DNA from 2 places in the Rossellomorea sp. ABR4_012 genome. Region 2 is predicted to be linked to the other one. Evidence: a T-box and tRNA genes for the amino acid it is inferred to sense, from the RefSeq annotation. Region 2 holds a T-box; the other holds one or more tRNA genes.
What was found. A T-box is a leader RNA that pairs with one kind of tRNA and senses whether it is charged. The one in region 2 lies ahead of serS (serine--tRNA ligase), so its partner is inferred to be a tRNA-Ser.
Positions count from the first base shown of each region.

Region 1: it encodes a tRNA-Ser, which carries the amino acid that the T-box ahead of serS (serine--tRNA ligase) is inferred to sense. The anticodon was not compared.

Region 1 covers NZ_JBSWVK010000001.1:1,269,274-1,284,722, reverse strand. Annotated here, with positions in the region: gene glgA (glycogen synthase GlgA) at 1-87, opposite strand, end outside; gene ACXAFV_RS06310 (GlgC family sugar phosphate nucleotidyltransferase) at 84-1,112, opposite strand; gene ACXAFV_RS06305 (glucose-1-phosphate adenylyltransferase) at 1,149-2,306, opposite strand; gene glgB (1,4-alpha-glucan branching enzyme) at 2,308-4,179, opposite strand; gene fosM (FosM family fosfomycin resistance protein) at 4,654-5,073, opposite strand; gene ACXAFV_RS06290 (phosphotransferase family protein) at 5,094-6,110, opposite strand; gene ACXAFV_RS06285 (mannitol-1-phosphate 5-dehydrogenase) at 6,334-7,473, opposite strand; gene ACXAFV_RS06280 (BglG family transcription antiterminator) at 7,479-9,557, opposite strand; gene ACXAFV_RS06275 (PTS mannitol transporter subunit IICBA) at 9,711-11,624, opposite strand; tRNA gene ACXAFV_RS06270 (tRNA-Glu) at 11,925-11,996, opposite strand; tRNA gene ACXAFV_RS06265 (tRNA-Ser) at 12,001-12,091, opposite strand; tRNA gene ACXAFV_RS06260 (tRNA-Asn) at 12,095-12,169, opposite strand; tRNA gene ACXAFV_RS06255 (tRNA-Ile) at 12,179-12,255, opposite strand; tRNA gene ACXAFV_RS06250 (tRNA-Gly) at 12,257-12,330, opposite strand; tRNA gene ACXAFV_RS06245 (tRNA-His) at 12,339-12,414, opposite strand; tRNA gene ACXAFV_RS06240 (tRNA-Phe) at 12,441-12,516, opposite strand; tRNA gene ACXAFV_RS06235 (tRNA-Asp) at 12,677-12,753, opposite strand; tRNA gene ACXAFV_RS06230 (tRNA-Met) at 12,831-12,904, opposite strand; tRNA gene ACXAFV_RS06225 (tRNA-Ser) at 13,077-13,169, opposite strand; tRNA gene ACXAFV_RS06220 (tRNA-Ile) at 13,186-13,262, opposite strand; tRNA gene ACXAFV_RS06215 (tRNA-Met) at 13,267-13,343, opposite strand; tRNA gene ACXAFV_RS06210 (tRNA-Ala) at 13,462-13,537, opposite strand; tRNA gene ACXAFV_RS06205 (tRNA-Pro) at 13,546-13,622, opposite strand; tRNA gene ACXAFV_RS06200 (tRNA-Arg) at 13,630-13,706, opposite strand; tRNA gene ACXAFV_RS06195 (tRNA-Leu) at 13,802-13,890, opposite strand; tRNA gene ACXAFV_RS06190 (tRNA-Gly) at 13,899-13,973, opposite strand; tRNA gene ACXAFV_RS06185 (tRNA-Leu) at 13,979-14,063, opposite strand; tRNA gene ACXAFV_RS06180 (tRNA-Lys) at 14,103-14,178, opposite strand; tRNA gene ACXAFV_RS06175 (tRNA-Thr) at 14,203-14,278, opposite strand; tRNA gene ACXAFV_RS06170 (tRNA-Val) at 14,376-14,451, opposite strand; rRNA gene rrf (5S ribosomal RNA) at 14,459-14,575, opposite strand; rRNA gene ACXAFV_RS06160 (23S ribosomal RNA) at 14,728-15,449, opposite strand, start outside.
Region 2 covers NZ_JBSWVK010000001.1:304,204-319,652, reverse strand. Annotated here, with positions in the region: rRNA gene ACXAFV_RS01705 (23S ribosomal RNA) at 1-1,124, shown strand, start outside; rRNA gene rrf (5S ribosomal RNA) at 1,226-1,342, shown strand; gene ACXAFV_RS01695 (glutathione peroxidase) at 1,690-2,172, shown strand; gene ACXAFV_RS01690 (YaaC family protein) at 2,234-3,169, opposite strand; gene guaB (IMP dehydrogenase) at 3,283-4,749, shown strand; gene ACXAFV_RS01680 (serine hydrolase) at 4,928-6,283, shown strand; gene pdxS (pyridoxal 5'-phosphate synthase lyase subunit PdxS) at 6,672-7,553, shown strand; gene pdxT (pyridoxal 5'-phosphate synthase glutaminase subunit PdxT) at 7,564-8,154, shown strand; T-box leader at 8,540-8,753, shown strand; gene serS (serine--tRNA ligase) at 8,837-10,111, shown strand; tRNA gene ACXAFV_RS01660 (tRNA-Ser) at 10,217-10,309, shown strand; gene ACXAFV_RS01655 (hydrolase) at 10,779-11,138, opposite strand; gene ACXAFV_RS01650 (deoxynucleoside kinase) at 11,262-11,930, opposite strand; gene ACXAFV_RS01645 (deoxynucleoside kinase) at 11,914-12,570, opposite strand; gene ACXAFV_RS01640 (hypothetical protein) at 13,158-13,865, shown strand; gene ACXAFV_RS01635 (glycoside hydrolase family 18 protein) at 13,869-15,149, opposite strand; gene ACXAFV_RS01630 (cysteine hydrolase family protein) at 15,342-15,449, opposite strand, start outside.

The DNA.
Region 1 (15,449 bases), 970 kb from region 2:
CTCTTTCGGGAGGGCTCCGGCAACATCCGCCAAGCCTCCTGATTTAACAAAAGGCACACATTCAGAAACAGTAAACAAGACTTTCACGAATTCATCAGCGCTCCTTGAATCATCCCTTTACGAATGACAATGGGATTATCGGGATCTCCTGTAAGCTTTACTCCGTCCTCGATTCTCACATCTTTATCTAGGATGACATTCTCTAGTACACAGTTATCTCCAATTTGACTCTTTTGCATAATGATACTGTTTGAAATACTTGTATTCTTCCCTACCTTCACCGCTCTGAACATCGTTGAATTACGTACTTTCCCTTCAATATAACACCCATTGGCGATGATGCTGTTTTTAACGCTTGCCCCTGATGTATAACGGGCAGGTGGCTCATCCTTTACTTTCGTGTAGATAGGCATTTCTTTTTTAAACAACTCTTTCCAGGAAGAAACATCTAAAAGCTTCATGCTGGTTTCATAATATTTTTCAATGCAATCGACGGTTTCCACGAACCCGATATGTTCATATCCGCATACTTTATAACCGCTGTCCATGTCTTCAACAACGTCCTTCATGCACGTATAGCCGGTCTCTTCCCGGGCTTCGATCAGCTCTCTTAACAGCGAAGTTTTCACGACATACATTTCGAGTGACTTTCCTTTATGGCGGATTTCCGTGATATCGCAACCAATCATCGCGTGCCGTTCCAGAACTGGACGATAATTGATATTGCATACCGTGTAACAATTGCTGATCAGCGCATATTCCTGGCGGCTGCGGTAGAAGTAATCCAGGTGATGGGCGAAATGATTGAACGATCCCACGCCTTCATCCACAGCATCGAGTCCCGGTGCAGGGAAGAAGAACAGTCCGTCACGCTTCCTGTTCAGATCCCAGTTCTTCCCCGAACCGAGATGGTCCATTAACGAGCGATACTGGAACTTAGGGAAAATCGCAACAGAGCCTATATCTGAATTCACCATATTGGAAAGCACGAAATCAATCAACCGGTATCTTCCCCCGATCGGAAGGGCAGCCATGGACCGATGTAAGAGCAAATCCTCTAAAGATTTATAGTAACTAGTGGCATCAATAACTCCAAGCAATGAATTTTTCACGACAATTCCTCCTCTTAAGTTGTACTTTAGAGATCCTTACACTTCTTCTTGCTCAAGTAATGTTTCGATGAATGCTTCCGTTACAAGGATCACTTCATCAGATCCCTCTTCCGGTATGATACAGACGCCATTCGGTACTTTTACTTTCGGCGGTACAATCGCCTGTTCAATATAGGCATTTTCCCCGATCACCGCATCCGGCATGATGACCGAGCGCGATACATGGGCTCCTTTTTTCACCGTCGTTCCTTGGAATAACACCGATTTGCTGATTGTCCCTTCAATGGTACATCCTTCATTGACAAGGGACCCTTCAACGAATGCATCAGCTGATATATATTGCGGCGGTTCATTCGGATTGACCGAATACACTCTCCACTCATGATCAAACAGATTCAATTCGTTGTTTTCATCAATGAGGTCCATATTCGCTTCCCATAAGCTTTTGACTGTCCCTACATCCTTCCAATAGCCCTGGAACGGATACGCCATCAGCTTCTTCTTTTCATCAAGCAGGAGTGGAATCACATCTTTTCCGAAATCATGACTGGAATGAGGATTGCGTTCATCCATCTCCAGGAAATCCTTTAAGACGGACCAATTAAAGATATAGATCCCCATGGATGCCAGATTGCTCTTCGGATATGCCGGCTTCTCTTCAAATTCCGTAATCCTCATTTCTTCGTTCGTATTCATCAAACCGAAACGGCTTGCCTCTGCCCAATCCACTTCAATGACGGATATGGACACGTCCGCTTTCTTCTCAATATGATAGTCAAGCATTTTACTATAATCCATCTTGTAAATATGGTCGCCTGATAGGATCAAAACATACTCCGGATCATATTGTTCCAGATAATTCATATTTTGATAGATCGCGCTTGCCGTCCCTGTATACCAGCGCATCTCAGATGATTCTGCATACGGAGGAAGTACGGTCACACCGCCATTTTTGCGGTCCAGGTCCCATGCACTTCCAATCCCGATATAAGAATTCAGAACAAGCGGCTGGTACTGTGTCAGAACCCCGACCGTATCGATTCCGGAGTTCGTGCAGTTGCTTAAGGTAAAATCGATGATGCGGTATTTCCCTCCGAATGGAACGGCAGGCTTCGCTAAGTTTTTCGTCAATGAACTCAGTCGACTCCCCTTACCCCCTGCTAATAACATGGCCACACATCTTCCCTTTGCCATTCTATTCTCCCCTTCCGTATTCTGGTTTTAAATAAACTGCTCCATATGGAGGTATCGTCATGACCACTGATCCTTCTTTCCCATGATAGGTTTCATGGTGTACCGGAAGCGGTGCAGGATTAACCTGATTTGAACCTCCATATTTCCCGTCATCACTATTCCATATCTCTATATAGGAATCGGCACTCGGCACGCCGACCTTATACCCGTGATAGACAAACGGACTGAAATTGCAGATCACCACCAGATGATCGTTCATTTTCCTTCCCTTTCTTATAAAAGAAAAAATCTGTTGATCTGAATTATTCACATCGATCCATTCAAAGCCCCGGGATTGATGATCCAGCTCATATAAAGCTTCAGCACCCTTATATAAATGCATGAGATCCTTGAAATATGAATTGAATTTGTGATGAAAATCGTAACTCGTTAAATGCCAATCCAATTCCTCAAGATCCTTCCATTCTGAAAACGGAGCAAGTTCACTTCCCATAAAAAGAAGCTTCTTACCCGGATGGGCCACCATATAACTAAGAAGAAGCCGGTACTGTGCAAACTTCTGCCAGTAATCACCCGGCATTTTATTCAATAATGACTTCTTCCCGTGCACAACCTCATCATGTGAAAAAGGAAGAACATAGTTCTCAGAAAAGGCATAAAGAAGAGAGAACGTCATCAGGGAATGTACATCTTTCCGTTCAGAATGTGGCGTCTCCATATAATCGAGCACATCATTCATCCATCCCATATTCCATTTATAATTAAATCCTAGCCCTCCATAATGAACCGGGGATGTCACCTGAGGCCAGTCAGTCGAATCCTCAGCAATCATCAGGATGGAAGAATCATATTCAAATACCGCTTGATTCAGCTTTTTCAAAAAATCGAGCGCACCCTGGTTCGGCGACTGCTGGCCCTGATTGGCCCAGTAAATGATATTCGCCACTGCATCAATCCTAAATCCGTCAATATGATAAACTTCCATCCAGAATCGGGCATTGGAAATCAAAAAGCTCCTTACTTCGCCTTTCCCCAAATCGAAATTCGCCGTCCCCCATGTATAGTTCTCACGGTCGCGTTCTTCTGCGTACTCATATGCAAAAGATCCATCGAATTGATATAAGCCATGATCATCTTTACAGAAATGCCCCGGAACCCAGTCCAGGATGACCCCTATATCGTTTCTGTGACATTCATTGATGAAATTCATCAAGTCATGAGGTTCTCCATACCTGCTTGTCGGCGCATAATACCCTGTACTCTGATAGCCCCATGAACGGTCAAAAGGATGCTCTGTAATCGGCAGCAGTTCAATATGAGTAAAGCCATGCTCCTTCACATATGGAATCAGCTCGCCGGCAAGCTCCTTATAAGAAAGAAATTTCCCTTTCTTCTTTCTCCACGTCCCCAAATGCACTTCATAAATGAACATAGGTTTATCGTATACCGTCGAACCTGACCTCTCCTCGAGCCACTCTTCGTCGCTCCATCTGAATCCTTCCAGGTCGTACACGATGCTTGCTGTTTGAGGGCGCTTCTCTGAAGCAAAACCATAGGGATCCGCTTTAAGCTTCCTCTCCCCGGATAATGTCCTAATTTCATATTTATACGTTTCCCCCGTCAAATCACGGTCCACCCGGATGACCCACAGACCTTCCCGGTTCCACTTTTCAAGTTCATAACCGGAACCATTCCAGTCATTGAATGAACCAACCAAAGCCACACTTCTCGCATTCGGTGCCCAAACGCAAAATTCTGTATAGGTCCCACGTGAATCCCTTCTCACATGAGAACCCATAAACTGATACGCTTGCTGTAAACTTCCCTCATGAAATAAAAATACATCATAATCAGATAACATCATTGCGTTCATCACTTCACCTACATTTTTCAATCTATTAACTACTTTCTGCCACTTATGAAAAAATCCTTTTTAAAAACATCGCTCAATTACGACATAATCCTACACCGATTAGGAGGAAAACGCTTGCATTGTAATATTAAGGAAAATGATAAGGGTTACATTCAAAGAAACTGCAGAATCTTGTCGAAAGTTTTTTGAGTAAAAAAAGAGGAAAAAAATGAAGATAATAAAAGGATTCCGTTATTTAGTAGGGAAATCGTGATAATAGTACTATCCATTGTTTACGTACAAGAGAATAAAAATGATGTAGAATTCCAAGGGAATACACGGTATTTAAGGATAAATATGTAAAAATATAACCCGCCCCTCATTGCGTTTATGCAACGATGGACGGGCCTTGAAATTTTTTACGGGTGGTTGGAGGTTGGATGCATGTGTTTCACCTTTTTGAATACTTCTAAAGGTTGGATGAGATGCTCCCCTTTAATCAAAAAACTCCATATGTAACTTAGCTTCTTTATAATAGTTCAGCCGATCTTCCAGTGTACCCGTATGAAACTCGAATTTATGGCCATCCGGGTCTGTAAAATACATGGACTTCTTGTCTCTCTTATCTCTATCCCGCCCCGGTAAAATGCTTACCTTTAATTCGATCAGCTTGTTGTATACATTATCGAATTCAGCTTCATCAATAGTGAAAGCAATATGTGTGTACGATTCCTTTATTTCCTGACGCGGTATATCTTTCTCAACATTAAGAGCAAGCCACATCCTATTTAAATCCAAGTAGGCAGTGTTTCTACCCTTTGCTAACAATTTAGCTTGGAATACCTTTTGATAAAATTCAATTGATTGTTCAAGATTCGAAACTGAAAATAAGAAGTGATTAAGACCTTGTATCAACACGTTTCCACCTCCTCACTTTACACCTGCTCAAACGTTCTCTGAACAGCTTCATACCTCTCCCATTCATCCATCATATTGATAATCAATCGCGTTATATCTTTCACTCTTACTTCCCCGCATTCCTCCTTATTCAACAAATCGAGCAATGCAATCAGGTCCAGCAGCTTTGCTTTTTTCAGCCAGTCTTCCGGAAGGACGCCGCCGTTCTCCAGATAACTCAGAATAAAGGGCTTCAACATGCCTGTGGAGGCCATCCCCTCATATCGAAGCATATTCCCGATATCCATTAGAGGCGAACCGCTGAATGCGTATTCCCAATCCAGAATGGCAGAGATCTTCATCTCACTTTCTTTTTCCTCCACCACCAGGATATTCAACGGGTTAAAATCACTATGTACCAACGAATGTTGTTCACCGGGGTCGTCCATAAGAGAAGCATGTTCCTGCGCAAATCTCACAACATTGCCGCATAGTGTCTTTTCTAAGTGTTTGGATACATGTCCTTTTTCAACCATTTCTTCAATAAACTCCAGAAATGTGTCTGCAGTGATTTCAACACGTTCTTTTATGTTCAGCTCATCATCGAAGAAACCGGATTCGGGAAAGGTAACTTCATGGATGTTGGCTAAAGCCTCTCCTGCTGCATGGGCTGCAGTCGATATTATCTTTTCATTCTCCCTATCTACCATATCAGAAAGCTGCACTCCCGGAACCCACTTCATCAGCATGAACGGGTAATGAAAAACAGAACAGCTTGAATCAGCGTACAAAGTCTGAGGCACCGGCACTCTTCCCTCTAAGAGCCTGGCTATTTCTGCTTCAATCTTCATATGATTGTTGCGTTCATTATAAATCCGCAAAACAAAGTATTCATGAGAATCTGTTGTGACCTTGATGTTGGAATTGTTCAACCCGCCACTCAACCTCTCGATTTTCTCGACAAACCTACCTTTTAAAAAGGTTTTCAGCATATCTCTGACTTCGTGTAAGTCAGGCATGATATACTCATTTGAACGCTCCCACCCGGCTTTCATCACTACATTCCTCCCGGTCCATTTCAAATATCTCTATCTTTTCTTCATCCAGCACTTTCATCTGCTTAGTTTAATTGTAACATTCTTCTATAACTGAACTCCCGGATACAAGCGACTCTTTTTCTTGTATGGCACGCTTACTCAACATCGGTGCTGATCGCATAGGATAATACTCCAATACAATATAAAAAAAGAATAGTGTCCCCACTCTCCTTTTTTCTGCTTACTTCTTCAATGCTTCGTACTGACGAACGACTTCCTCCGTGATCGAGCTCGATTCGTCCAGGCTGCTGACCTTTTTGAGCACGTAAGGAACTCCGTTTTCTTTAATCATATTCTGAAGTTCGACTGCTTCCTGATCTTCAGGATGATCAAACATCAATGCGGCTGCAATGGCTTTGGCAAGGTAAGAATAAGATAAGCCCGCTTTTTGAGCTTCTGTAGTCGGTCGGACCAGTCTGTCATCCGGACCGAGTTTGCGCATAGGCGCACGTCCCACTCTGGTGACCCCGTCATTAAGGTATGCATTCTTGAACCGCTCGATGTTTTTCTCTATATATGAGAGGTGCCCGCTTTCATCCAGTCCGTATTGCTTCACCAGGTAAGCACCGGTTTCTTTCAGCGTCTCCCTCACCTGTTCAGCGATGCTTTCGTCTGCCAATGTTTCATCGATCGTTGTTTTCCCTTTCAAGTAGCCAAGGTATGCAATCACAGCATGACCAGTGTTTACCGTAAACAACTTCCGTTCAATGAATGGTGCAAGATCACCTACGATCGTCATGCCGGTAACCGTTGGGATTGTTTCATTCGCTTCCACCACCCACTCATAGTATGGTTCAACGAGTACATCCAACGATTCCTGATCCTGGATGGGCACGATGCGGTCAACCGCGGAATTGAAGAAATGGATCTTTCCTTCCATTTTGGACTTCACGTCATGGGATAACTGCTCCATGATGTGGCCTTTTAAAATGTCCGTCGCCCCGATTTGATTCTCACATGCAATAACGTACAATGGTTCGTCCGACGTGAGGACGCGCTTTTCAATTCCTTTCGAGATCAGCGGCGCAATTCTAGGAAGGATGTTCGGACCGATGGCTGTCGTCAGATAAGTTGCCTGTGTGATCTCCTCAATCACTTCATTTTCCTGATGAAGATTATTAAGGCCTGACACATTGGAGATCGTTTCACTTTCATGTTTTTCCGTTGCTAATTTAACCTGGTAGGTACCTTCCTCATTCAGTTTACCGATGATCCCTTCTGCGATATCGACAAAAGTGACATGATATCTGGATTTGGAGAACAAAGCCCCGATAAAACCTCTGCCAATATTTCCTGCACCAAAATGAACGGTTCGTTTCACAATCATCATTCCTTTATCAAATTATTTTGTAAGTAATCGAGAAAAAGTTTTTCAAGCTTTCGAGAAATCATGTTTTCATTCGCGGACGAGTAAATCATCATCGAACGCTGATCCTCAATGAGGCTCGTACTGATGATACTAAGGATTTCCTGCTCCCTTTTCCTTAAATGCTCTGGAGCGATCATTAAAAGGAGGTTTTTCATCTCTAGGTCTTTCCCATCCATTCCCTTGATGACGCACGGTTGATCTAAATGGGCCACCTGAAACAGGAGCTTCTTGACATACTTGTCACGGCAATGGAAGAGTGCCATACCGGTGTTCGGGATCCCTAGTCCCCCTTTTCTCTCCCTTTCAACGAGCTGATTCAGTACGGCTTCTGTGTTCGTCACCAGGCCATCCTGTTCAGCATGGGCTACCATCTCATGTAAGACAGCATAATGATTCTCAGCAGAGGATTTACGGTAGACACGGAAATGATCGAGGATGGACTCAATGCTCGAATAAACATCTTTTATCTCCTCCAGGACCCCTCTGATTTCTGTAGGGCGTTTGTGATCCTCTTCCCGTGACTCCGGTTTCATATATTTTTTTCTCGTGATTTTTTCGATGTTTTTCTGCAAATAATCCTGGATGAATCCGATGTCCTTTTCACTTAATAGCGGATTTACCAATAGGTAATCAACCTCGGTGAAAGGAAGCCTTACCGTTGACACCACGACGTCATAGTCATTGAGGTTCGCTGTCCGGAAATCGGCAATCGATAAGATATCAACAGAGTGAATCATCTTCAACTCTTTCTGAATACGACTTGCAAGCATCTTTGATGCACCGATTCCTGTCGGACACACCACGACGGCGTCGATTTTGACCTTTTCTTCATTCATCAGGAGTGCAGAGCCGAAATGAAGGACGATATACGCCACTTCGGCATCAGGGAAATGAATATCCGAAAATTCGTTCTCAAGGCTGTTTTTAACCGCCAAAAATAACACCGGATACTTTTCCTTGATTTCCTCCGTCAGCGGATTGAATAAATCCATTTGCTGTTTCAGCCGGAAGATTGATGGCCCCATATGGGCAAGCAGTCCCTGGAATAGAGAAAAGTCGTCAGTCAGATCCACATTCAGATTGGTCGATACATCCTTGACAACCTTCTTGATCAGATGACCGAGAAAAATACTGTCATAATAAGCGGCATCCGATTCTTGTACCTTGGAGCCTTTTAATATGAGCGTCAAAAAGTTGACATCAGAATCGGTGATCCGTATGGAAAGGACCTCCTTAAGCTCTGTAGCAATGTCCTTCATCATTTTATATTCACTGGAGTAATTGCTTTCCAATCGATTCATGTCCGTTATGACCCAGTTTTTCTGAGTCCTCTGGATGCTCAGGCTCACATGGATGACCAGGCCGATATAATCGTTGTCTACCAGGCTCAGCTGCTCTTTGGATAAGTGCCTGTCGACTGTCTGATAGACAGCCTTCAGATGATCCGGCTGGAAATAACCCAGAACCGGCTCAGTGATCGAATGTCCATTTTGCATTAAATACAGGCTTTCAATGATATCTTCATAAAAATAGACGAGGAAAAAGCTTGCGAGTGCATGGCGCTTACTTGATTCATCAGCAATCAGCTCCACGCCCACCCCTCTCTTCCTCGTGAGGGTGATGCTGAACTTACTCAGCCAGTCCGCCAGCTCGTCAAGATAGGCACTTAATGTGGTGACACTGATCCCGAGCTGATGAGCAAGCACTTGCTTTTTGAATGAAGGCCCTTCATGCAGCAGGATGATCAATAACTGCAGCTTTCGTTCTTCAGGTGTTTCGTCGGTTGGGCTCGCTTCTGCCAGCCCTTGGATCAGCTTGTATATATGTTCGTTCTTCCCATCGATGAACAGTCCATCGCTTCCTGTCCTCTTCAATTCCAGATGATATTGTTTCAAAATGGCTTCGATGGACTTCAGGTTCCGTTGTATCGTCCTGCCGCTGACATTCATGAAAGCAGAGAGAGAATGAACGGTATGCTTACCTGATGTTTTTACAATCAGTTCTATGATTGCTTTTTCCCTTGATGTAATGAACATGCTCTCCCTCCGTTTCTTTTAGTGCCAGTCGGCGTATTTCTTAAGTAAGTTTTCCAGTCGTGCATTTTCAAGGATGATCCCATCTAGTCATATTTCGTTTTATATTAATACAGCCAAAACGGAAAGGCAAAAGACACCTTTCCGGATTGGATATTAGTTGCTATTGATGATTTCCTTCAGTTCTTTAGCCGTTTTGGCCTGTACCATCTTGTCAACATTCTCCTGTTCGGAGCAGATGACTGCGATGCTTGACAGGATCTCAAGATGCGTGCCATCTTTACCGGCAATACCGAAGATTAGCTTTGCCTGTTCACCATTGAAGTCAACGCCGTTCGGCACTTGAACTACGGTGAACCCTGATTTGATGACCGCTTTCTTCGCGTCTTCCGTGCCATGGGGAATGGCAACGTTATTCCCCATATATGTGGTCGTGATTCCTTCACGCTCGATCATCGCCTCGACATAACTGTCTTTTACATAGCCCGCTTTGACAAGAGCTTCACCAGCGAAGCGTATCGCCTCTTCCTTCGTTGCAAACTCCTGGCCGATGAAGATGTTTTCTTCAAGTAACAGATCATCCTCTGCAGCTGCCTGCGGTTCAACATCGACTGCTTCTTTCTCTGCCGTTTCGACAAGCTCATCCTGACCTTCTGTGATGTCGTTTTGGAGACTTCCAATCAGCTTATCGTATTCAGGGCTTGAAAGAAAATTATCGACCGAGATGTGATACGCATTCGGCAGTTTGTTTTTCGCACGTGGAGTCAATTCTTCCTGCGTGATAACCACCTGTGCATCGGATGGCAGATTGCTGATGGCGGTGTTCGTTACCGCTATATTGAGTCCTGCTTCCTTCACTTTTTTGCGCAGTAAGGAAGCACCCATTGCACTGGATCCCATCCCAGCATCACATGCGAAGACGATTTTATCCACTATATCAGGCAGTGTCCCTTGATTCTGGTTCATTTGTCCGGCAACGGAACTCTTTTTGCCTTTCATTTCTTCCATTCTCTTAGTTGCTTCTTCAATGTCATCTTCTTGTTTCTTGCTGGATTTCAATACGATCGCAGAAACGATGAATGAAACAACAGCTGCGACGATGACAGCAGCAAAGTTGGCAACATACGCCATTCCTTCGGGCGGAGTGACGGCAGTGATCGCAAGGATACTACCAGGAGATGCCGGTGCAACCAGTCCCCCTCCCAACAATACTAGCGTGAAGACCCCGCTCATTCCACCGAGGATGACGGATAGGAATAACATCGGTTTCATCAGGACGTACGGGAAGTATATCTCATGAATCCCACCAAGGAAGTGAATGATCGCCGCACCCGGAGCGGATTGCTTTGCGGTCCCTTTGCCGAACAGCATGAACGCCAATAGGACACCGAGACCTGGTCCCGGATTCGCCTCCAATAAGAACAGCAGTGACTGACCTGTTTGTTGAACCTGTTCCAAACCGATCGGTGAAAGAACACCATGGTTGATGGCATTGTTCAGGAATAAGATTTTAGCAGGTTCAATCAATAGGCTTGTTAACGGCAGTAAACCTGCCCCTACAAGCCAGTCAACACCGGCAACAAGAAGATTTGTGAATCCATGAACGGCAGGACCGACACCAAGAAACGCAAGGATTGCCAGGATTCCTCCAAGAATACCCGCTGAGAAGTTATTGACGAGCATTTCAAAGCCAGCTCTGACCTTACCTTCGATCGCACTATCGAATTTTTTGATGACAAATGCTCCAAGCGGTCCCATTACCATAGCGCCAAGGAACATCGGTGTATCCGGTGCACCGACAATGACACCCATTGTGGCGATAGCACCCACGACACCTCCTCGCTGATCATGCACAAGCTTACCACCTGTGTATCCAATCAGGAGTGGCAGCAGATACGTCACCATCGGTCCGACTAATTTGGCAAGGCTTTCATTTGGGAAAAAACCAGTAGGTATAAATAATGCAGTAATCAATCCCCATGCAATGAAAGCACCGATATTCGGCAATACCATCGAGCTGAGGAAGTTACCGAATTTTTGTATTTTAACTTTTACAGTTGATTGAGCCATTTTCCTCTTCCTTTCTAATAAATCAAGTACTCATATATCAATCTTATGGTACAAAATGCTGAACAACAAGGAAGATGAAAGCTAACTTTGTCACACACCTGACGACAAACCTATTGTTTCTCCTCCGAACCTGTCTCATACTATGCTGTATTGTCACATCTTACAAAATCACGTTCATAAAATAAAACGCCCTATGAAAGCTCATAGGGCGTTAAAAATATTAGAGAATATCAGCTGATTAAAGCATGGGTAACTGAGTAAAAATAGAAAAAAGACTATCTGAACGATAGTCTTCCTAAATGACCCGTACGGGATTCGAACCCGTGTTACCGCCGTGAAAGGGCGGTGTCTTAACCGCTTGACCAACGGGCCTCAATGGCGGAGAAGGAGGGATTTGAACCCTCGCGCCAGTTGCCCGACCTACACCCTTAGCAGGGGCGCCTCTTCAGCCACTTGAGTACTTCTCCATATGGCTCCGCAGGCAAGATTCGAACTTGCGACCGATCGGTTAACAGCCGATAGCTCTACCACTGAGCTACTGCGGAATATTAAGATGGTGGGCCTAAGTGGACTCGAACCACCGACCTCACGCTTATCAGGCGTGCGCTCTAACCAGCTGAGCTATAGGCCCATGGAGCGGGTGATGGGAATCGAACCCACGACATCAGCTTGGAAGGCTGAGGTTTTACCATTAAACTACACCCGCAATAAATATGGGGCGACTGATGGGAATCGAACCCACGAATGCCGGAACCACAATCCGGTGCGTTAACCACTTCGCCACAATCGCCATAAAAGTATGATATAAATGAAAAATGGTGGCTCAGGACGGAATCGAACCGCCGACACATGGATTTTCAGTCCATTGCTCTACCAACTGAGCTACTGAGCCATCATATGTAAATTTCCTAAACATAGAGTGTGATAGTCCATCGTCCAGCTTTCAGAAAGACTATTCAAGATGCTGCTCAAGCTGTACGCTGATGCATAATCGATGAATCTTATTCACCGTGCTCTACCAACTGAGCTACTGAGCCACACTATGTAATTAGTGGCGGTCTGGACGGGACTCGAACCCGCGACCTCCTGCGTGACAGGCAGGCATTCTAACCAACTGAACTACCAGACCAAGAATTTTTGACGATAGTCAAAATATTCATCCATCGGTTACCGATTAGGATAAGTATTAGCTTGTCAAAAATGGTATTGCGGGGACAGGATTTGAACCTGCGACCTTCGGGTTATGAGCCCGACGAGCTACCGAACTGCTCCACCCCGCGACGATAATAAATGTTTAATCAATTTCTGATCTTACGGATGAATATCCGTTAGAACCACCCCGACTTCAGTGAGCTTATTCAAGATGCTGCTCAGTCGGTGCGCTGAAGTGCAAGCTCCGAAGATTATTCGGTCGTGCTCCACCCCGCGACGATAAAAATGAGAAAGGAAATATGGCGGAGGAAGAGGGATTCGAACCCCCGCGGGCTTTAACACCCCTGTCGGTTTTCAAGACCGATCCCTTCAGCCGGACTTGGGTATTCCTCCGTATTGAAAATGTAAATGGTGGACCTTGTAGGACTCGAACCTACGACCGGACGGTTATGAGCCGTCTGCTCTAACCAACTGAGCTAAAGGTCCGTATTGGTAGCGGCGGAGGGGATCGAACCCCCGACCTCACGGGTATGAACCGTACGCTCTAGCCAGCTGAGCTACACCGCCAAGAAACATTCTGTAATATAATGTTAAGTATTTTGCTTCAGTAGCAAAATGAAGGAAGATTATTTTACTTCGCTTACGCTGCGTAAAAGGAAAGATATTTTGCTGAGGCAAAAATCTTTGGTGGAGCCTAGCGGGATCGAACCGCTGACCTCCTGCGTGCAAAGCAGGCGCTCTCCCAGCTGAGCTAAGGCCCCATCTAAGGTGGTCGGGAAGACAGGATTCGAACCTGCGACCCCTTGGTCCCAAACCAAGTGCTCTACCAAGCTGAGCTACTTCCCGAAATAGATGGCGCGCCCGAGAGGAGTCGAACCCCTAACCTTTTGATCCGTAGTCAAACGCTCTATCCAATTGAGCTACGGGCGCATTATTTAATTAAGGATATTTGCTTTCGCAAATTCATGGAAAGATATTTTGCTAGTGCAAACTATTGAGAGTTATTTTGCTTTTGCAAAAAACTCTGGTGCCGAGGACCGGAATCGAACCGGTACGGTAGTCACCTACCGCAGGATTTTAAGTCCTGTGCGTCTGCCAGTTCCGCCACCCCGGCATAATCTTTGGAGCGGAAGACGGGATTCGAACCCGCGACCCCCACCTTGGCAAGGTGGTGTTCTACCACTGAACTACTTCCGCAAATATGGTGCGGGTGAAGGGACTTGAACCCCCACGCCTTGCGGCGCCAGATCCTAAGTCTGGTGCGTCTGCCAATTCCGCCACACCCGCATGTTAAAAGATATGATGTTTTGCCTGAGCAAAAATCAATGGTGAGCCATGAAGGACTCGAACCTTCGACCCTCTGATTAAAAGTCAGATGCTCTACCAACTGAGCTAATGGCTCATACAATAATGAGTAAAACCGAAGTGGTGCCGGCAAGAGGACTTGAACCCCCAACCTACTGATTACAAGTCAGTTGCTCTACCAGTTGAGCTACACCGGCATAATTATATTACAGGCTTGTCTGATAGACGAAGCATTAAATATATTGTAGAGATTAAGGACGCTTATTTTACTCCTCTTTGCATCGTAAAAAAGCATGGTGGAGGATGACGGGATCGAACCGCCGACCCTCTGCTTGTAAGGCAGATGCTCTCCCAGCTGAGCTAATCCTCCATATTATGCCTGGCGACGTCCTACTCTCACAGGGGGAGATCCCCCAACTACCATCGGCGCTGAAGAGCTTAACTTCCGTGTTCGGCATGGGAACGGGTGTGACCTCTTCGCCATAGTCACCAGACTGTTCATCCTTTTTTAAGGACAAGTATTATTATATCTTTTTCAGAGAAAATTTCAAGTGTTAATTTAAAATTTATTCTCTGAAAACTAGATAAAGGATTGATGTCAAGATTACCGGTATTGCCGTTTATGTTCATTAAAAAATGACTCTTTGTGGTTAAGTCCTCGATCGATTAGTATCAGTCAGCTCCACATGTCACCATGCTTCCACCTCTGACCTATCTACCTAGTCATCTTCTAGGGATCTTACTCACATAAAGTGATGGGAAATCTCATCTCGAGGGGGGCTTCATGCTTAGATGCTTTCAGCACTTATCCCTTCCGCACATAGCTACCCAGCGATGCCTTTGGCAAGACAACTGGTACACCAGCGGTGCGTCCATCCCGGTCCTCTCGTACTAAGGACAGCTCCTCTCAAATTTCCTGCGCCCACGACGGATAGGGACCGAACTGTCTCACGACGTTCTGAACCCAGCTCGCGTACCGCTTTAATGGGCGAACAGCCCAACCCTTGGGACCGACTACAGCCCCAGGATGCGATGAGCCGACATCGAGGTGCCAAACCTCCCCGTCGATGTGGACTCTTGGGGGAGATAAGCCTGTTATCCCCGGGGTAGCTTTTATCCGTTGAGCGATGGCCCTTCCATGCGGAACCACCGGATCACTAAGCCCGACTTTCGTCCCTGCTCGACTTGTAGGTCTCGCAGTCAAGCTCCCTTGTGCCTTTACACTCTGCGAATGATTTCCAACCATTCTGAGGGAACCTTTGGGCGCCTCCGTTACTCTTTAGGAGGCGACCGCCCCAGTCAAACTGCCCACCTGACACTGTCTCCCACCCCGATAAGGGGCGCGGGTTAGAATTTCAATACAGCCAG
Region 2 (15,449 bases):
TTTAGCAAAAACACAGGTCTCTGCGAAGCCGTAAGGCGAAGTATAGGGGCTGACGCCTGCCCGGTGCTGGAAGGTTAAGAGGAGTGCTTAGCGCAAGCGAAGGTGCGAATCGAAGCCCCAGTAAACGGCGGCCGTAACTATAACGGTCCTAAGGTAGCGAAATTCCTTGTCGGGTAAGTTCCGACCCGCACGAAAGGCGTAACGATCTGGGCACTGTCTCAACGAGAGACTCGGTGAAATTATAGTACCTGTGAAGATGCAGGTTACCCGCGACAGGACGGAAAGACCCCGTGGAGCTTTACTGTAGCCTGATATTGAATTTTGGTACAGCTTGTACAGGATAGGTAGGAGCCTTGGAAGCCGGAGCGCCAGCTTCGGTGGAGGCGTTGGTGGGATACTACCCTGGCTGTATTGAAATTCTAACCCGCGCCCCTTATCGGGGTGGGAGACAGTGTCAGGTGGGCAGTTTGACTGGGGCGGTCGCCTCCTAAAGAGTAACGGAGGCGCCCAAAGGTTCCCTCAGAATGGTTGGAAATCATTCGCAGAGTGTAAAGGCACAAGGGAGCTTGACTGCGAGACCTACAAGTCGAGCAGGGACGAAAGTCGGGCTTAGTGATCCGGTGGTTCCGCATGGAAGGGCCATCGCTCAACGGATAAAAGCTACCCCGGGGATAACAGGCTTATCTCCCCCAAGAGTCCACATCGACGGGGAGGTTTGGCACCTCGATGTCGGCTCATCGCATCCTGGGGCTGTAGTCGGTCCCAAGGGTTGGGCTGTTCGCCCATTAAAGCGGTACGCGAGCTGGGTTCAGAACGTCGTGAGACAGTTCGGTCCCTATCCGTCGTGGGCGCAGGAAATTTGAGAGGAGCTGTCCTTAGTACGAGAGGACCGGGATGGACGCACCGCTGGTGTACCAGTTGTCTTGCCAAAGGCATCGCTGGGTAGCTATGTGCGGAAGGGATAAGTGCTGAAAGCATCTAAGCATGAAGCCCCCCTCGAGATGAGATTTCCCATCACTTTATGTGAGTAAGATCCCTAGAAGATGACTAGGTAGATAGGTCAGAGGTGGAAGCATGGTGACATGTGGAGCTGACTGATACTAATCGATCGAGGACTTAACCACAAAGAGTCATTTTTAAATGAACACATTGGTCGATACTCGACTTTCTTGACATCAATCCTTTATCTAGTTTTGAAGGAACAAACCCTTCAATTGAATATTCGTCTGGTGATTATGGCGAAGAGGTCACACCCGTTCCCATGCCGAACACGGAAGTTAAGCTCTTCAGCGCCGATGGTAGTTGGGGGCTCTCCCCCTGTGAGAGTAGGACGTCGCCAGGCAAATAGAAAAAACAGCTCATTTTGGGGCTGTTTTTTTGTTTTATATGTAAAAGTGGACAGCAGAGTTTTGGTATGTCGTGTTAGCTGGTCGTTATTCAGGGATGAAATTGGATATATTATCAAAAATGACGGACTTATTATCAAAAACACGGATTTATTATCAAAATCGAGATGTTTATTATCAAAAATCAAAATATATTATCAAAACCCGATTCCGCACTTTTATCCGAACGCGTGCCGCCATATCGCAATCAACCGAACGCCCGCCGCCAGAGTCCCCAAAATTGCTATCCCGCCTCCTTTTAAAGTATCATTTAACTATAACGAAAACCAAGGAGGAGATACATGTGACGTCCATCTATGATTTTACAGTTGCTAAATCGAACGGCCAAGAGACCTCATTAGAGGAGTATAAAGGGAAGGTCCTGCTGATCGTCAACACGGCGAGCAAGTGCGGTTTCACTCCTCAATTTGAAGAGTTACAGGGGATGTATGAGGAGTTCAAAGAGGATGGACTCGTGGTGCTCGGGTTTCCCAGCGATCAGTTCATGAATCAGGAATTTGAGGAGCAGGATGAGATTATCGAGTTCTGCCAAACAAATTATGGAGTGTCGTTTCCAATGTTTAAGAAAACGGATGTGAAAGGGAAAAATGCTCATCCATTATTTAAATATTTAACGAAAGAAAAGAAGGGATTATTGGTTTCGGATGTCAAATGGAACTTCACTAAATTCCTGGTGGACAAAAACGGTGAGGTGTATGAGCGTTATTCACCTCAGACCAGCCCAAGAAAAATTGAAAGTGATATCAAACTGTTACTGGAACGTTAATGGAAGACTGTCTTCCTTCATGGAAAGAGGAGGGAGAGTGAAAAAATCCATCCTCTTTCAGCTACATTTTCTGTTTGAGAATATCCAGTAATAGATGTGGTGCTTTCTGAGTCGAAACGATTAGAAAGGACCGTATGATCGGATAATCTTCGTTTGTGCGGTTCTTTAATAGTTCGATCCACCATTCTGTTTCGTACCGTGCAATCATGCTCAGGTTGTAGAGTATGGCATAGTGAATCAGAATTTCAGGAATGAAATTGGCTTCATTCCGACTGCTTGGCAGGGCGAGTCGATTCTTGCTTAGATGCCACCTTATTGGCAGCTGCTCACTTTTGTCAGGTACATGGAGAATATTTTTCTTTGGCCATGTATAATTCCCTGTCAGTTTTTCATTCAAATAATGTTTGAATAAATCCTGTGACATATGAAATGTATCAAGTACTGCTTCATCGATGCTAAGTTCATTCTCTGAATTGAACCAGAGCATCGTCTGTCTTTTCAGCAAGACCTGAAAGACTTCCTCCAGTTCCGGGATTTGCACGAGCAGATCCTCCATCTTCAGTTTTTCACCTACGATGTGTTTCACGTGGAACACCAGGACAGAGAAGTGTGAAAACAATCCATTCTTTTGAACCTTCACTTCGTCCTGGAGAAAATGATAATGCTGTTTCTTTCTTTTTCTGGAGGTTACCCCGTGAGCGAGTACCTGGGTTGTTTCAGGATACAAAGGATCCTCCGTTAAAACGATTGCTTTAATAAAATGGATGTACCCGTAAAATAATAAGATCGGCTGCAGTGATATAGGGGATTGCATCGCTTGTTTATAATAAAGTTCCCCTTGTTCCAAGTAGTACATGAATGAATAGCAGTTATCATAACTCTTCGTTTCAGCCTGCTCGAAACCAATTTGTTCATAGCATTTTTTTAGAAACTTCTGGGAGTATTCAGCGGACTGGAAGTAGTGAATGAAGTCCCAATGTTGATTTGTGCTTTCCAATTCGTCACCCTCTAACTATTCTGAAAAGTTAAACTAATTCTAAGGTTCTTGACAGTATTTTAACCAATTGATAACCTACTAATAATATTTTGGGACTAGGGAGGCCGAAAAATATGTGGGAATCTAAATTTGCTAAAGAAGGTTTAACGTTCGATGATGTTTTACTAGTACCTGCAAAATCCGAGGTATTACCAAAAGATGTAAGCATTTCAGTTGAATTAACAGACTCCATCAAGCTTAATGTTCCAGTCATCAGTGCTGGGATGGATACTGTAACAGAGGCTGAAATGGCCATTGCAATGGCTCGCCAGGGTGGACTTGGGATCATCCACAAGAACATGAGTATCGAGCAGCAGGCTGAGCAGGTTGATAAAGTAAAGCGGTCTGAGAGTGGAGTTATTTCTGATCCATTCTTCTTGACTCCTGAACATCAAGTATTTGCTGCTGAGCACTTGATGGGCAAATATAGAATTTCTGGTGTTCCGATTGTGAACAATGAAGAGGAGCAGAAATTGGTTGGGATCTTGACGAATCGTGATCTGCGATTCATTCAGGATTTTTCGATTCAAATTTCGGATGTCATGACGAAAGAAAATCTCGTGACTGCTCCGGTAGGCACAACCCTAGATGAAGCGGAAAAGATCCTTCAGCAGCATAAGATTGAAAAGCTGCCGCTTATCGACCAGGAAGGCGTTCTAAAAGGTTTAATCACCATTAAGGATATTGAAAAAGTAATCGAGTTCCCTAACTCAGCGAAAGACAGTCAAGGGCGCTTATTGGTTGGGGCAGCAGTGGGGATTTCAAAGGATACCCTTACACGCGTCGAACAGCTTGTTAAGGCCAATGTGGATGCGATTGTCATCGATACTGCCCATGGACATTCAGCTGGTGTTCTAAATGTGGTGAGTGAAATTCGTGCAGCGTATCCAGAGTTGAACATCGTTGCTGGAAATGTCGCAACGGCTGAAGCGACTAGAGAGTTGATTGAGGCTGGGGCTGACGTTGTAAAAGTGGGAATCGGTCCCGGATCCATCTGTACAACGCGCGTAGTTGCAGGTGTGGGTGTACCTCAAATCACTGCAATCTATGACTGTGCAACTGAAGCAAGAAAACACGGAAAAGCGATCATTGCAGACGGCGGAATCAAGTTCTCAGGAGACATCGTGAAGGCACTCGCATCTGGCGGACATGCTGTTATGCTCGGAAGCCTGCTTGCAGGTACATCCGAAAGCCCTGGAGAAACAGAAATCTTCCAAGGCCGTCGCTTTAAAGTATACCGCGGAATGGGCTCCCTGAGTTCCATGGAAAAAGGATCAAAGGACCGCTATTTCCAGGAAGAAGCGAAAAAATTTGTTCCTGAAGGCATCGAAGGCCGTATCCCTTACAAAGGCCCGCTGGCGGATACATTGTATCAACTGATCGGCGGACTTCGATCCGGAATGGGCTATTGCGGTACGAAGAATCTCCTTGAGTTGAGAGAAAATGCTCAGTTCATCCGTATGACGGGTGCAGGACTGCGTGAGAGTCATCCGCACGATGTACAAATCACGAAGGAAGCACCAAACTATTCATTATCTTAAGTTTTAATATAAAAGCCGGCGGTTGGTTCCGCCGGCTTTTTTTATGGGGAAAATGGTTGAATGAAGAGGCCGCAAGTCCCTTGTCCTATGCCAAAACTAGGAATATTCTCTGTCTATTCTTACCTTTCGAACTATGATAAAATAACGAAGGTGTACATAAAAACTTGGAGGGCTAAAAGTGAAAAGAAGTTGGGTTCAAAAATCTTTTGTTTGTTTCTTGGTATTTTTGATGGCAATGAGCATGGTGCAAAAACCGGCAAGTGCTCAAGGGGATTTAGATGTTAGCGCAAATGCTGCGATTTTAGTAGAAGCAAGTACCGGTAAAGTTTTATATGAAAAGAACTCTGAGACTGCTCTTGGAATTGCAAGTATGACGAAGATGATGACTGAATACCTTCTGCTTGAAGCGGTAGAAGAAGGTAAAGTGAAGTGGGATCAGAAGTATACGGTTCCTACGAATGTTTCTAAGATGTCTCATAACACGTCATTAAGTAATGTTTCTTTACGTGAAGAAGGAACGTATACGATTAAAGACTTATATGAATCCATGGCTATCTATTCAGCAAATGCTTCAGCGATGGCGATAGCTGAAACGATTGCCGGGTCAGAAGCTAATTTTGCGAAATTAATGAATAAAAAAGCTGAAGAACTTGGCTTGGAAAATTATAAATTTGTTAACTCATCAGGATTGAATAATAAAGACTTGGCTCCTTATGTCGATCAAGTTGTCGGTGGAGCCGAGGAAGAGAATGTAATGTCAGCTAAGGATACTGCTACGCTAGCATATCGACTTCTTAATGATTTTCCGGAAGTACTGGAGACATCCAGTATTGCGAAAAAGGTATTTGCTGAAGGTACCGAAGATCAGTTCAACATGCCTAACTGGAACTGGATGCTTCCTGGTCTGATTCGTGAATATGAAGGCATGGACGGACTTAAAACAGGAACCACCGATTTTGCAGGAGCTTGTTTTACAGGAACTGCAGAGCGAGACGGAATGAGATTCATTACCGTTGTGATGGATGTTCAGGTTGAACCGGGTGAAAACTCATACGATGCCCGTTTTGCGGAAACTAGAAAAATGCTGGATTATGCTTTTAACAACTATACGATGCAAGAGCTTCTTCCTGCAGATTACAAGATTAAGGGACAAAAGACCCTTCCGGTAGTAAAGGGGAAAGAAAAAGAAGTTGGCATCAAGTCTGAATCTGCTCTGAACATGGTCGTAAAGAACGGTGAAGAAGATCAGTACAAGCCTAAATTTGTTGTAGACAAGAAGAAGCTTAATGAGGACGGTAAACTGACGGCGCCTATTAAAGAAGGCGAAAAAGTCGGTTACGTTACATTAGAGTCAAAAGACAAAAATGATTTAGGTTACCTGACAGATAAAGGTGCAAATGCTGCTAAATCATCAGTAGTGACAGTCGAAGGAGTCGAAAAAGCAAACTGGTTTGTTCTTTCAATGAGAGCTGTCGGGGGATTCTTCGGAGATATTTGGGAATCTGTGACATCTACTGTCAAAGGCTGGTTCTAATAAAAATAACGACTCCAGGTTATCATATGGCCTGGGGTTATTTTTATATCTGAATGGGCGTGGCGGATCTGGAAATACTTCCATTATATAGATAAGTAAACCGCCTTCGCTTATCGTCTTGTCCAGCTACAGGGCTTAGAGGCTCATGTCATAAGCCAAATCGGCCAAGAAGGCAAAGATCGCCTTCCAGTCCAATTTGGCTTATGCCACCTGCCTCTGACCAAAGCCCTTCCGCTTTTCGTCTTGACATAACCCAGTTTTTATTGTTTATTTAGCAGTAGGGCAATATCATCATTCCGATTGTTTTAGTCAATTTTTCCTGTTATTTCTACTGAAATGAAAATGAAAAAAACGACGGGCATAGGATAAATATAAGGGGGATACATAAATGAAAACTGGTACAGATCGTGTTAAAAGAGGTATGGCTGAAATGCAAAAAGGCGGCGTCATCATGGACGTTGTCAATGCAGAGCAGGCAAAGATTGCTGAAGCTGCAGGGGCAGTAGCGGTAATGGCTTTAGAACGAGTTCCAGCTGATATCCGTGCTGCTGGAGGAGTAGCGAGAATGGCAGACCCTCGTATTGTGGAAGAAGTAATGGGAGCTGTAACGATTCCGGTTATGGCGAAAGCGCGTATCGGTCATATCGTTGAAGCGAGAGTGCTTGAGTCAATGGGTGTGGACTATCTTGATGAAAGTGAAGTATTAACACCTGCTGATGAAGAGTATCATTTAAATAAAAGAGATTTCACTGTACCGTTCGTATGCGGATGCCGTGATCTAGGAGAAGCAGCGCGCCGTATCGGTGAAGGTGCATCTATGCTTCGTACAAAAGGTGAGCCGGGAACAGGCAACATCGTTGAAGCGGTTCGTCATATGCGTAAAGTAAATGCTCAGGTGCGCAAGCTTGTGAGCATGAGTACAGATGAAATCATGACGGAAGCTAAGCTATTGGGCGCTCCATATGAATTATTATTAGAAATTAAAGAAAATGGCCGTTTACCGGTTGTTAACTTTGCTGCAGGCGGTATCGCGACTCCGGCTGATGCGGCTCTTATGATGGAATTAGGTGCTGACGGTGTATTCGTTGGTTCAGGGATCTTCAAGTCAGAAAACCCTGAGAAGTTTGCAAGAGCGATCGTGGAAGCGACTACTCACTATCAGGACTACAAGTTAATTGCTGAGCTGTCCAAAGAGTTGGGTGTGGCTATGAAGGGTGTAGAAATTTCTTCTATTCTGCCAGAACAGCGCATGCAAGACCGAGGATGGTAAGAGGTACATTATGATGAGAATTGGTGTATTAGGACTTCAAGGGGCTGTCAGAGAGCATGTACGATCCATTGAGGCATGTGATGCCGAAGCAGTGGTGGTGAAGCGTACGGAGCAGCTGGACGAGCTGGACGGCTTGATCATGCCAGGTGGAGAAAGTACAACGATGAGACGCCTCATCGACCGCTATGGATTTTTAGAGCCGCTGAAAGAATTTGCAGCAACCGGAAAACCGATTTTCGGTACATGTGCAGGCCTTATCCTTTTAGCAAATAAGATCGTCGGTTATGATGAGCCGCATCTTGGTGTAATGGATGTCATGGTTGAGCGAAATTCCTTTGGACGTCAAAAGGAAAGCTTCGAAGCCGATTTGAACATCGCCCATGTCGGGGACCACTTCAATGCCGTATTCATCCGCGCACCTCACATCGTGGAAGCGGGAGAGGACGTCGAAATCCTTGCCAAGCACAACGAACGGATCGTCCTTGCCCGCCATGGACAATACCTCGGCTGCTCATTCCACCCGGAACTGACAGACGACAATCGTCTAACGGCTTACTTCATCGAAATGGTGAAAGAGTCTAAGGAAAAAGCGGTTTTATAATAATGTTTTATCGTGCTTAATTTCGGCGATGGATAGAGCTGGTACCAGCGGTTGATTGGAGTGCAAGACGAAGACTCCTGCGGGAGATGTGGCCAATGTGAGACTTGTCCAGCTACAGGGCTTAGAGGCAAATGTCATAAGTCAACTCGTCCAAGAAGGCAAAGAACGCCTTCGTGGCCGATTCGCCTTATGCCAAAGCCTCTGAGCAAAGCCCTTCCGCTTTTCTTCCCGCAGGCGAAGCCGAGGAGGCTCACGGGTCACCCGCGGAAAGCGAAGTCTTGCACGGAAATCATTAGCGGCGATTAAACAAGTTAGAAAAAACATTGGCATAAACCTATTGCAAAATGGAAAACATTGTAGTAGATTATGAAATAACCAATATGAGTTTAAAACGTTGACAGGAAATAGTAGTGAAGGCTTCTTGCTGAAAGAGAGCCGGTGGTTGGTGCAAACCGGTGCAGAATCTTTACGAATCCATCCTTGAGTGAAATACTGAACCGTTCAGTAGGTATTTTCGGTGATTCCGTTACCATCTCTAAGAGGAAAGCAGCTTTGTTGTTTTCAATTAGGGTGGCAACGCGGAAACCTCCGTCCCTTTTACCAGGGACGGGGGTTTTTTTATTTTCCCGGATCCTGCCATCGTTCTAACCAACAAACACATATCATTAAAGGAGGAACAAACATGTTAGACATTAAATACTTACGTGCCAATTTGGAAGATGTGAAAAACCGTCTTCAGCATCGCGGGGAAGACCTTGAGGACTTTGATAAGTTTGAAGAACTTGATAAGAGAAGAAGAGAGCTTCTTGTTGAAAGTGAAAACTTAAAGAGCAAGCGTAACGAAGTTTCTCAAAAAATCGCTCAGATGAAAAAGGAGAAGCAGGATGCAGAGGATATGATCGTTGAAATGCGTGAAGTCGGCAGCATGGTCAAGAAGCTCGATGATGAGCTTAGAGGCATCGAGGAAGAGTTGGAGCGTATCCTTCTGTCTATCCCAAATATTCCTCATGAATCTGTTCCAGTCGGCGAAACAGAGGACGACAACGTGGAAGCCCGCAAATGGGGTGAAATCCGTGAGTTCGAATTTGAAGCAAAGCCGCACTGGGATATTGCAACAGGACTTGATATCCTTGACTTTGAGCGTGCAGGGAAAGTAACGGGAAGCCGCTTTGTATTCTATAAAGGGTTGGGTGCAAGACTTGAGCGTGCGTTATTGAACTTCATGATGGACCTGCACATGGATGAGCACGGATATACAGAAATGATCCCGCCATTCCTAGTGAACCGTGCAAGCATGACAGGAACGGGGCAGCTTCCGAAATTTGAAGAAGATGCTTTCCGTATCGAAAGTGAAGATTATTTCCTTGTTCCGACAGCAGAAGTGCCAGTAACGAATTATCACCGAGATGAAATCATCAAAGGTGAAGAGCTGCCGATCAGCTATGTAGCTTACAGCGCTAACTTCCGTTCTGAAGCGGGATCTGCCGGACGAGATACAAGAGGACTGATTCGTCAGCATCAATTCAATAAAGTAGAGCTTGTCCGCTTTGTGAAGCCTGAGGATTCTTACGATGAACTTGAGAAGCTGACAGGACATGCTGAAAAAGTCCTTCAGCTCCTGGGACTGCCATACCGCGTTTTATCAATGTGTACCGCGGATCTTGGCTTCACGGCTGCTAAGAAATATGATATCGAGGTTTGGATTCCAAGCTACGGAACATACCGTGAGATTTCTTCTTGCAGTAACTTCGAAGGCTTCCAGGCGAGACGTGCGAATATCCGTTTCAGAAGGGAAGCAAATGCAAAACCTGAACACGTTCACACATTGAATGGTTCTGGATTGGCGATTGGCCGTACTGTTGCGGCTCTATTGGAAAACTACCAGCAGGAAGACGGATCTGTCATTGTACCGGAAGTTCTGCGTCCATACATGGGTGGAGCAGAAGTGATAAAATAATAGTATTTTTAAAGGTATTCGGCAAAGTGCCGGGTACCTTTAATCTTTTTTAGAAAAGTGCTTGACTCTATTTTCTCACCGTGATATTATAATTCTTGTCGATACGGAGGAATACCCAAGTCCGGCTGAAGGGATCGGTCTTGAAAACCGACAGGGGTGTTAAAGCCCGCGGGGGTTCGAATCCCTCTTCCTCCGCCATTGATTTATTTATAACCATAGCGCATAAATTGGAGATTTTTAAATTCGTTACTGGAGATGTAACGAATTTTTTTGGTTTCTATAGATTTTTATAAATTGATAATAGTTTGATAATTTGAGGATTTTTTTTATTAAAGATAATCTTTTGAATACCGCTTTTGATTTCCGTGGAAGACTTCGCTTTCCGCGGGCGGTTGGTGAGCCTCCTCAATCAAGGCGGCAACTGTCCAGCTGCAGGGCTTAGAGGCACATGACATAAGCCAAACCGACCAAGAAGGCAAAGAGCGCCTTCCAGGCCGATTCGTCTTAAGTCACCCGCCTCTGAACAAAGCCCTTCCGCTTTTCTGATAGGAGTCTTCGTCTTCCACTCCAATCAAAAGCTAGATACGGTTAAGACCAAATAAGGATCTTAAAAAACCCATGAAATTTATAAAAGCCCTGTACGGTTAAAATGTACAAGGCTTTTTCTCTATTTTAAATTCTCTATATCACTTCTGGTGTTACTATCCTCGTTGTAATTCAGCACGCCCATTTCTTTGATGTTTCTGCGTGTTTCTTCGGTTCCCAGTTTGTAGATCATTTCAAAAATTTCTTTCATTGAGTGGTCATATTGTGCATTTTCAGGATCTTTATGGTATTCACGGAATGGAATATGCGCCCTGGTAAACGTCGACATCTCATCATCATAATTTTTTTCTAATAGCGTCTTCAGGTGGTTAACTTCCTCAGGAGTAGCCTGAATTTGATAGCTTACACTTTTCGCTTCTTCGGCATGAGGCACGATATCCCCGCTGCTAATATCTATAAAGTACGTATCTCTCGTTTCCATGCTATTCATCTCCCTTAAATTCTTTTCTTGTTATATACATACCTCCTATCGGGTGGAAATAAACGAATGGAGGAGTGTTCAAAAAAAAGAGGTGCCGCCATCATAGGCAGCACCTCTACTTTATTAGCTTTTTAACATTCTTGTTTGTTCAATGAAATAACCGATTCTTTCAACGATCGGTTCGATGGAATTTTCTTCGTTGACCAGATCATACTCACTGATGTCCAGGCGGAGGACAGGGCATGCGTTGAAGGAATTGATCCAATTTTCATAGCGTTGATGCATTTCTTCCCAGTATTCAACCGGTGTTTGCTGTTCCATCGGGCGGCCTCGCTCACGGATGCGGTCGATAACGTTTTCAAGCGATCCTTCCAGATAAATAAGGAGATCCGGATGAGGGAAGTAAGGTGTCATTACCATGGCGTCAAAAAGGCTTGTATATGTTTCATAATCGATATCTGACATATTGCCTTTTTCATGGTGCATCTTAGCGAAGATTCCTGTATCTTCGTAGATCGAGCGGTCTTGGATGAAGCCGCCGCCATATTCGAAGATTTTCTTTTGTTCCTTAAAGCGTTCAGCCAGGAAGTAGACCTGCAGGTGGAAACTCCAGCTCTTGAAGTCCTGATAGAATTTATCCAGATACGGGTTTGTATCTACTTTTTCGAAGGATGTACGGAATCCAAGGGCATTGGCCAATCCGTTTGTCATCGTGGATTTCCCGACTCCGACTGTTCCGGCAATGGTAATGACAGCATTGTTTGGTATGCCGTATTTATTGCGAAGATTCATGATAGTGAACTCCTTTTTTTAGTGTAGTATCTAATTGAGTTAGAATATTGTCCAAATCATCTTTGCTCTGGACGAAGTCAACGTGGTCGCCATTGTAGCGAAGAACAGGGATATCCGGGTGAGTTTCTTCAAATGTGTTCATATATTCTTCATAATCCAATGATAATTGCTTTAAATAAAGAGGACTGATTTTCTTCTCGAAGTCTCTGCCTCTTTTTTCAATCCGCTTCAGCAGTGTATCCAAACTTGCATTTAAGTAAATCACCACATTCGGTCTCGGCATGTCAGAAGTCAAAATATCATAGATCTTAAGATATTTCTTATATTGCTGCTCGTCCTTCAATGTGCGTTTAGCGAAAATGATGTTCTTTAAGATATGATAATCCGCTACAACCGATTTATTTTGAGAAATATAGTACTTATCTATATCCTCCAGCTGCTTGTATCGATTGCATAAGAAAAACATCTCTGTTTGAAAACTCCACTCTTCAATATCATCATAAAATTTATCCAAAAACGGGTTTTCATCAACGATTTCCCTTAATAAATGAAAATGGAAGTGTTCAGAAATCGCTTTAGCCAGAGAAGTTTTTCCTACTCCAATCGGGCCTTCAACCGTGATGAATGGAATTCTCCCCATTTAATGTCCTCCTCATATTACAACTATCTATGTGTGTGTTTTTATAAGCGTATAAATAAAATAACGACAGGAATTATTGTAACACAATATCTGGATGGTTTGTTCAGGTTATTTGCAAGATCCAACAAAATTCGCTCGTTGTTTACATCGGTTATTTATCTTCTTATTTTAGTTAAAACAAAAAAGCCGGCATTATAGGTGATTATAGATTTACCTAAATGCCAGCTTCTATTTATTTTTTATTTTCCGCTGTAAAAATTAACATGAGTAATAACATAGTTCTTTTTAAAAAAAGTCCAGCTGTTTTGCATATTACCATGGATTGATGAGATACCCATTTCATTAAGTCTCTGAAGGATATATAATTAAGAAAATAATCGTAGAATGTATTTTCAGGGAAATAATTGTGTTATTTTGTCTTTTTTAAAGTGGAATATAGATATACTGATACACACGGTCTATATCGTCTGGCGATACACCGTGTGAAAGGTGCTAATAGTCACTTGTTTATATCATATCACTGGGTGATATGACTCTTGTAAGTAAATCTGATACCCTTACACTAAAAATAAAAACGGAGGTATGATATGCGAAACGATATACAACCGTATGAACGATCTTTCACTTCCAAGGAAGCGGCAGAACAAGCAGGAATTGCAACCCCCACAGTTCGGAAGTATGGCCAAATCTTAGAGAGAAATGGATATGAGTTTTTTAAAGATGGCGACCGGAGGATCTTCGTTCAATCCGATATTGATGCGCTCATAGCGTTACGCGATACGGACAATCCCCTTGACGATACAGCGAAAATCCTTGCCCATCAACAAAAAGAAAGATTGGAAGGATCCAATAATACAGACATATCGCCAAGCGATACATACAATCATTTGCCTCAGGATCCCAATCAATTAAAAGAAATCTTATCCTATTTAGCCAATGAACTTGCTGCTTCCCGCGAAATGAATGTTCAAGTAGTCAATGAAATGAACCAGCTTAAAACTCAGGTTAGCAGGCTTAAGCAAGATCATCATGATTTAAGCTCAAATATTTCAAATTCAGCTCAAAAAACGCAGCGTAAAATCGAGGAATTATCAAAACTTCAAAAGAGCCAACACGAAACGCTGCTGGAACAAGAAATCCAAAAAAACGAATTTTTACAGGGTGAGTTACAGAAGTTGCGGGAAGAGCAGCAAAGGGAATGGCGTGCCCAAAATGACTATAATAAACGCTTGGAAGAAGCGATACAAAAACCAAAAGATAAATGGGATTGGCTTTTCTCTCTATTCCGTAAATAGATCTTATCTTTTCACCACGTTAAAATTATCCGTGATCAACAGCCAGTTCTGAGGGAACGATAAGCCCAGCTTCCAGTAACTCATCCCTCTCAGCTTCAACTCTTTCATAAGATCGAATTTGGCTTGGATGCTCCGGGCATCTTCAAACCATACTTCATGGTCTTTTCCTTCAGCACTGTATGTGAAAAATGGAGCCTGCGCCTTCTGGTCATATTGAATGGGTACGTTGTTAGCGGCCGCGATTTCAATCGCCTGCTGAGGGCTGATCGCTTTAGCTGTTGTTCCCGGCTTGAACGGGAGTGTCCAGTCGTACCCATAAAGATTCTGACCCATCATGATCTTGGAAGCAGGCATTTCCGTAAGGGCATATTCAATCACGTCACGAACGGGTCCGATTGGAGAGACGGCCATCGCCGGTCCGCCGCTGTATCCCCATTCATAGGTCATGATGACAACGAAATCGACAATTTCCCCATGAGCTTTATAATCATGAGCTTCGTACCATTTCCCCTTCTGATCTGCACTCGTTTTTGGAGCTAAAGCCGTGGACAGCAGCCATCCCTCCTGATCAAATCTCCTCTTTGCTTTTCGCAGGAATTGATTATATGCTTCCTTGTCTTCGGGCCGCAGGTACTCAAAATCAAAATGGATATCACGGAACCCATATTTTTTCGCGGTTTGAACGATGTTGTTAAGGAATTTATCCTGGATGGCCATGTCATTTAGGAGGATGCGTCCGAGTTCATCGTTGAACTGGCCCTCTTCCTGATTCGTGATCGCCATCATCAGTACATTTCCGTTATCCTTACCGGTTTGCAGCAGATTCCCCAATGGAGGTTCCTGGAGCGTACCGTCACGCTTCGCCTGGAAGCTGAAAGGAGCAAGGTATGTCAGATAAGGAGCTGCTTCTTTGGCACTTTCCTCTAAATTCGGTGCAACTTCTTTCCCATACGGTTCCACATAGGCGTTGAATTCAGCACTTACTTTTGGTTTCGGGGGAACATATAAACGCTGATTGACCTGAAGCGGCAGATTGGGCGATATGCCGTTTATCCTCGCCAGCTCCTGATAAGGGACCCCTACTTTTTGACCGATTGACCACAGACTGTCGCCAGGCTGCACATAATAGAAACTGCCGACGATCGGGATCACGAGCGATTGACCGATGACAAGATTATCCGGGTTCGGAAGCTCATTCGCTTTCACTATATCGTTAACAGTTGACCCATACGCTTGAGCAATGCCGAACAATGATTGGTTCGGCTGGACAACATGAATTTGCATACTAAGGCCCTCCCTTTGTCTTCACTATAATCAACCTATGAAGACGGAAGGCAGGTTATGCCGGATATTTTGTTAATGGCTGTCTGAAGTGCCGGATGAAGGCGCCGGGTGCCTGGCTCAAACGAAGTGTTTTGAGCAGGCTCGATTTCCCCGGTTTGAGCCAGGCTCAGCTTCACGATCAACACTCTACAATCAAGGCTGCAATAACGACGCGGTATCATCAATTTCTGCTTTCAACACATTTTTCATCATTGTCAGGGCATACTGGTTATCCTCTTCGCTGACGGAAGCGATAGCGTC